Linked DNA regions of Massilia litorea. The protein of the gene in region 2 binds, or shares a complex with, the protein of the main gene of each other region. Links are inferred from orthologs where the notes say so. Each region holds a gene or a part of one and is shown on either strand. Other genes may lie near its edges.

Region 1 (3,299 bases), 1.9 Mb from region 2 along the record:
ACAGCTCCGACACCTATGACGATCCGCGCCTGTGTCCGGGCGGCGTGGCCATTCCCGGCGCCAACCCGAACATCGTCTGCGGCCAGCAGCAGAACATACGCGGCGGCGGCAACCCCGACCTGTCTCCGGAACGTTCGCGCACCTTCAGCGCTGGCATCGTGGTCGAGCCGATCCCCTCGCTGACGCTGTCGGCCGACTACTGGCAAATCAAGCTCAAGGACCAGATCAATTCGCTGGCCGAGCAAACGATCTTCGGCGACCCGGTGAAATACCAGAACCTGTTCGTCTACGACCCGAGCGGCACCCGGCTCAACTACGTGCTCGACCTCACCGACAACCTCGGCGAAGTGCGTACCCGCGGCCTCGACCTGTCCGTGCTGTACCGGCTGCCGCGCAACGATTTCGGCAACATCAGCCTTTCGATCGATGGCACCTATGTCAACAAATACGAGTACCAGAACGAGCGCGGCGGCCCGTTCACGCAGAACGCCGGACGCTATGCCGACGCCAGCCCGGTGTTCCGGTGGCGCCACAACCTGCTGCTGACCTTGGTACGCGGCGACTACAGCTTCAACCTGACGAACCGCTACCTGTCGCACTACGAAGACCAGAACACGTCCGTTGCGCCCGAGTTCGCCAACAAGGTCCGGCATTACTCGACCTGGTCGCTGTCGACCACCTTCACCGGCAACAAGATGTTCGAACTGACCGCCGGTATCAAGAACCTGTTCGACAAGGAGCCGCCGTTTACGAACCAGGTCACGAACTTCCAGCTGGGCTACGATCCGCGCTATACGGATCCGATCGGGAGGACGGTGTATGCGCGGTTGACGTACAAGTTCTGAGGGGTGGCGGGTAATCCTGCAACTTCAAACGGAGGGACGCAGGGTGGGCCTCGGCGGCCCCGCGGTTTGCCGCCCACGCGTTCAACCGGCTGATGATATTTCGGGAAGAAGCCAGCGTTCGTTGAACGCGTGGGCGGGGGACCCGCCCACCCTACAGCTTAAATCCAATTCATCGCCAAAAAAAATGCCCGGCAAGCCGGGCATTCGTTCATCGCAACAGCAGCGAATTTTATGCCGTACCGCCAACGGTCACGCCATCGATCCGCAGCGTCGGCTGTCCCACGCCGACCGGCACGCTCTGGCCTTCCTTGCCGCACACGCCGACGCCCGAGTCGAGCGCCATGTCGTTGCCGATCATCGAGATGCGGTTCATGACTTCCGGGCCGTTGCCGATCAGGGTTGCGCCCTTGACCGGATAGGTGATCTTGCCGTCTTCGATCATGTAGGCTTCGCTGGCCGAGAACACGAACTTGCCGTTCGTGATGTCGACCTGGCCGCCGCCGAAGTTGACCGCGTACAGGCCGTTCTTGACCGAGGCCAGGATTTCGGCCGGGTCCTTGTCGCCCGCCAGCATGTAGGTGTTCGTCATGCGCGGCATCGGCAGGTGGGCGAAGGACTCGCGGCGGGCGTTGCCGGTGATCGGCATCTTCATCAGGCGCGCGTTCATCGTGTCCTGGATATAGCCCTTCAGGATGCCGTCCTCGATCAGCGTCGTGCACTGGGTCGGATTGCCTTCGTCGTCCATGTTGAGCGAACCGCGGCGGTCCTTCAGGGTACCGTCGTCGACCACGGTCACGCCCTTGGCAGCCACGCGCTGGCCGATCATGCCGGCATACGAGGACGAACCCTTGCGATTAAAATCGCCTTCCAGGCCGTGGCCGACGGCTTCGTGCAGCAGCACGCCGGGCCAGCCCGGTCCGAGCACGATCGTCATCGGGCCGGCCGGGGCCGGGCGCGCATCGAGGTTGACCAGCGCCGATTTCACCGCCTCGGTCGCATAGCGGTCGAGGATCTCGTCGTCGAAATAGCCGTAGTCGAAACGGCCGCCGCCGCCCGAGGAACCGGTCTCGCGCCGGCCGTTCTGCTCGGCGATCACGGTGACGGACACGCGCACCAGCGGCCGGATGTCGGCGGCCAGCACGCCGTCGCTGCGCACCACCAGCACTACGTCGTATTCGCCGGCCAGGCCTGCCATCACCTGCACCACGCGCGGATCCTTGGCGCGTGCCATTTTCTCGACGCGCTCGAGCAGGCGCACCTTGGCGGTGGCGTCGAGCGAGGCGAGCGGATCGCGCGGCAGGTAGAGCGAACGGCCGCCGGTCGGCGTCGTGCTGGCCGCAACCTTCACGCGGCCGGCGCCGGCGCGCGCGATGGTGCGCGTCGCGGCCGCCGCGTCGAGCAGCGCGGATTCGGAGATCTCGTCGGAATAGGCAAAGGCCGTCTTCTCGCCCGAGATGGCGCGCACGCCCACGCCCTGGTCGATCGAGAAGCTGCCGGTCTTGACGATGCCCTCTTCCAGGCTCCAGCCTTCGCTCTTGGTGAACTGGAAATACAGGTCGGCGTAATCGACCTTGTGGGTGAACATCGTGCCCAGCGTGCGCAGCAACTTGCCTTCGTCGAGGCCAAATGGCGTCAGCAGCACATCGCGTGCGACAGCCAGGGAGGAAAGATTCGGTTCGAATGGGGTCATTTTGCGTCTTGTCTCGGTCTCGTGAGGATTCGGGCATTGTGCCATATCCGCCTGGATCGTACCGGTGCGGACGCGGGTGTCTGGCCAAGCAAGCAGCGTAACGTAGGGTGGGCACTCGTGCCCACGCGGGCGCACTTGTGCGCCGTGGTATCGCGACAAAACATCGTAAACGCAGCAATCGCCATGTTGGATACGTTGCGGCATTCAACTGCACGTACGCGTGGGCACAAGTGCCCACCCTACGTTACCTCGGCGTTCCAGGCGAGATCACATTTTTCGGTGCCGTAGCGCCGGCAGGCTCTCGCGCACCGATGCCAGGAACGCCGGATCGAGCTCGCCCGACACCACGCCCTCCCCTTCGCGCAACACGTCCTTCACTTCGCCCCAGGGATCGACCAGCATGCTGTGGCCGAAAGTGCGGCGGCCGTTGGCATGGGTGCCGCCCTGGGCCGAAGCGAGCACATAGCACTGGTTTTCGATGGCGCGGGCGCGCAGCAGGACTTCCCAGTGGGCGCTGCCGGTGGTGTGGGTAAAAGCGGCCGGGACCACGATCAGCGCGCATTCGCCCATGGCGCGGTAGAGCTCGGGGAAACGCAGGTCGTAGCAGACCGACAGGCCGACCCGGCCGAACGGCGCCTCGAAGCTGCCGACCGCTTCGCCCGGCACGATGGTGCGCGCTTCGTCATAGGATTCGCCGCCCTTGTTGAAGCCGAACAGGTGGATCTTGTCGTAGCGGCCGATCGATGCACCCTGCGGGTCGTAGA
Region 2 (3,194 bases):
GAGCCCTTCTTCACCACCAAGGGCGTCGGCAAGGGCACGGGCCTGGGCCTGTCCCAGGTCTACGGCATGGCCCAGCAATCGGGCGGCGCGGCGCGCATCCTGAGCGAACAGGGGGTCGGCACGACGGTCGAGATCTGGCTGCCGGTGGCCTCCAGCGGCGCAGGCGCGCCAGCCCTGCCGGAACGCGCAGCCACCGCCACGCCGCGTCCGGGGGCGCGTATCCTGGTGGTCGAGGACGACGATTTCGTGCGCGAGTCGATGGTCGAATCGCTCGAGGCGCTCGGCCACAGGGTGGCCCAGGCGGCCGACGGCGAGGCCGGCTTGCGCGAACTGCTGCGGGCGCGGCCCGACCTGATCATTACAGACTACCTGATGCCGGGGATGACGGGGGCGGAACTGGTGCAGCGCGCCCGCGCCGAATTGCCGGGCGTGCCGATGATCATCGCCACCGGTTATGCCGACATGAAGGCGATCGAACAGGTGATCGGAAACGATATGCTGCTACGCAAGCCGTTCCAGCTGGCGGAGCTGGCCACGGCCGTGGAGAAGGCGCTGCACAAGCTGGGAGACGAGGCAACGGCGGGCTGAGGACCCAGCCTCAGAGCTGCACGCCCAGGTGCTTCTCCACCCAGGCATGCGCATCTTCGACCGTGTCGAAGTGCACGGTCGCGATCACCGTCTTGTCGTGCGCCAGGCAGCTGGCATACACCCGCTTTTCATCGGCTGAACTGAGCAGGTCGGACTGGGGGGAGAGCTCGACCGATGCCACCAGGTCGAGGTTCAGCAGCACCGCCTTCTTCGGGTTGTTTTCCTTGTCGATACGAACGAATCGGCTCATGCTATTCCCTATATAAATCAATTACCTGCGACGACCATCTTCTCGATCAGGATCGAGCCCGTCGATTTATTCCCGCGCGACAGCACGTCGTTGCCGACGCCGACGATCTGCTGGAACATCTCGCGCATATTGCCGGCGATCGTGATTTCCTCGACCGGATACTGGATGACGCCATTCTCGACCCAGTAGCCCGAGGCGCCGCGCGAATAGTCGCCGGTGACGTAGTTCACGCCCTGCCCCATCAGTTCCGTCACGAGCAGGCCGGTGCCCATCTTGCGCAGCATGCCTTCGAAATCGTCGGCCAGCCTGGTCTCGTCCGAGGTGATGGTGAGATTGTGCGCGCCGCCGGCATTGCCGGTGGTTTTCATGCCGAGCTTGCGGGCCGAATACGAGGACAGGAAGTACCCCTGCAGCACGCCGCTGTCGATGACCTTGCGGCGCACGGTGCGCACGCCTTCCTCGTCAAAAGGCGAAGAACCGACTTCGCCGATCACGTGCGGGTCTTCCATGATCTGGATGTGGCTCGGGAAGACCTGCTTGCCCAGGGTATCGAGGAGGAAGCTCGACTTGCGGTAGAGCGAGCCGCCGGAAACGGCCTGGACAAAGGCGCCGACCAGGCCGGCGGCCAGCGGCGCCTCGAACAGCACCGGGCAGCTGCGGGTGTCGAGTTTTCTTGCGTTCAGGCGTGCCAGCGCGCGTTCGGCGGCGTAGCGGCCGACCGCTTCCGGCTTGGCCAGCTTTTTCGGGTCGCGCGCCGAGGTGTACCAGTCGTCGCGCTGCATTTTATTACCCTTGCCGGCGATCGGCGCGACCGACATCGTGTGGCGCGAGAACGGATAGCCGCCCATGAAGCCGCGCGTGTTGGCGGCCACGAAGTGCGATTGCTGCACGTAGACGCTGGCGCCTTCGCTGTTGGTGATGCGGCGGTCGACCTCGAAGGCGGCGTTCTCGCAGCGCTGGGCCAGTTCCACGGCTTCCTCGGTGCTGATCTGCCATGGGTAGCACAGGCGCAGGTCGCGCGGGTTCATCTCCAGCATGTCGGCGTCGGGCAGGCCGGCGGCATCGTCTTCGGCCGTGAAGCGGGCGATGTTCCAGGCCGCCTCCACCGTGGCGCGCAACGAGGTCTCCGAAAAATCGGAGGTGCTGGCGTTGCCGCGGCGCTGGCCGGCATACACCGTCACGCCGATGCCCTTGTCCTTGTTCTGCTCAATGGTTTCGATCTGGCCGCGACGCACCGACACCGACAGTCCGCTACCCTCGCTGATCTCGACCGAGGCATCGGTCGCGCCCTGCTCTTTGGCGAAAGCGAGCACGCTCTGCGCCAGCGCTTTCAGCTGGTCCTGGGTGTGGGTAAAAACGGAGTCGTTCATATCGTGTTTTTCGTCGCGAGCCCTAAAACAGTTATCATAGCAGCCGTTTACTGTTTTTACTGATCGGCTCCGTGCCAATCGGATCATTCGATACCATGCCAAATCCAAACCGCGGCTCGGTGGGCTTCCAGTCCAACGAGTTCGAGCAAGAATACGAACGCCCTTCCAAATCTGAACTCAAGCGTCAGATGGACGAGTTGCAGAAACTCGGCGCGCAGCTCGTTGCCGAGCCGCGCGACCGCGTCAAGCGCGTGCCGATGCCGGAAGACGTCAAGGACGCCATCCTGATGTGCCAGACCATCACGAACCACGAAGGCCGCCGTCGCCAGCTGCAGTTCGTCGGCAAGAAGATGCGCACGCTCACCGAAGAGGAAGTGGCCGTCATCCAGCGCACCATCGACAGCTGGAAAGGCGCCTCGAAGGCCGAGACGGCCGCGCTGCACGCGCTCGAGCGCCGCCGCGAGAAGCTGCTGACCGACGACAAGGCACTCACCACGCTGCTGGAAGAGCATCCGGAACTCGACGTGCAGCACCTGCGCACCCTGATCCGCAATGCGCGCAAGGAGCAGGCCGAGAACAAGCCGCCGAAGGCCTACCGCGAACTGTTCCAGATCCTGAAGGACCTGAGCAAGAAGAAGGCCGCCCCGACCGACGACGAAAGCGAATCCGACGACGATGAGTCCGCAGACGAGTAAGGATGTGCCGCTGGTGATCGGCCTGGTGTCGGTCTCGGACCGCGCCAGCGGCGGCGTGTACGAGGACCAGGGCATTCCTGCGCTGCAGGACTGGATCGCTTCGGCCATCACGACGCCCTACCGCATCGAGCCGCGCCTGATTCCCGACGAGCGCACGCAGATCGAGAAGACCCTGGTCGAACTGGTCGACGTGACCGGCTGCCACCTGGTGCTGACCACCGGCGGCACCGGCCCGGCGCGGCGCGACGTCACGCCCGAGGCCACGCTCGCCGTCGGCACCAAGGAAATGCC

What was found.
Region 1: the proteins of pmbA (region 2) and tldD are in contact, whole or in part, in a solved structure (PDB 5NJ9), measured with the Escherichia coli proteins. The link is inferred for Massilia litorea from one-to-one orthologs.

Annotation. Positions count from the first base shown.
Region 1 is NZ_CP062941.1:77,126-80,424, forward strand. Bases 306-3,287 are described here. They hold tldD (metalloprotease TldD), read right to left. Parts: upstream 2,536-3,287; coding sequence 1,075-2,535; downstream 306-1,074. Other genes in these bases: LPB04_RS00350 (TonB-dependent receptor), read left to right, coding at 306-845; LPB04_RS00360 (carbon-nitrogen hydrolase family protein), read right to left, coding at 2,803-3,287. In the rest of the region: more of LPB04_RS00350, read left to right, coding at 1-305; more of LPB04_RS00360, read right to left, coding at 3,288-3,299. UniProt on the Escherichia coli protein: Metalloprotease involved in CcdA degradation. Suppresses the inhibitory activity of the carbon storage regulator (CsrA).
Region 2 is NZ_CP062941.1:1,928,758-1,931,951, reverse strand. The notes cover bases 33-2,909. They hold pmbA (metalloprotease PmbA), read right to left. Parts: upstream 2,209-2,909; coding sequence 856-2,208; downstream 33-855. Other genes in these bases: mog (molybdopterin adenylyltransferase), read left to right, coding at 2,884-2,909; yjgA (ribosome biogenesis factor YjgA), read left to right, coding at 2,304-2,903; LPB04_RS08615 (hypothetical protein), read right to left, coding at 599-838; LPB04_RS08620 (response regulator), read left to right, coding at 33-588. Also shown: more of LPB04_RS08620, read left to right, coding at 1-32; more of mog, read left to right, coding at 2,910-3,194.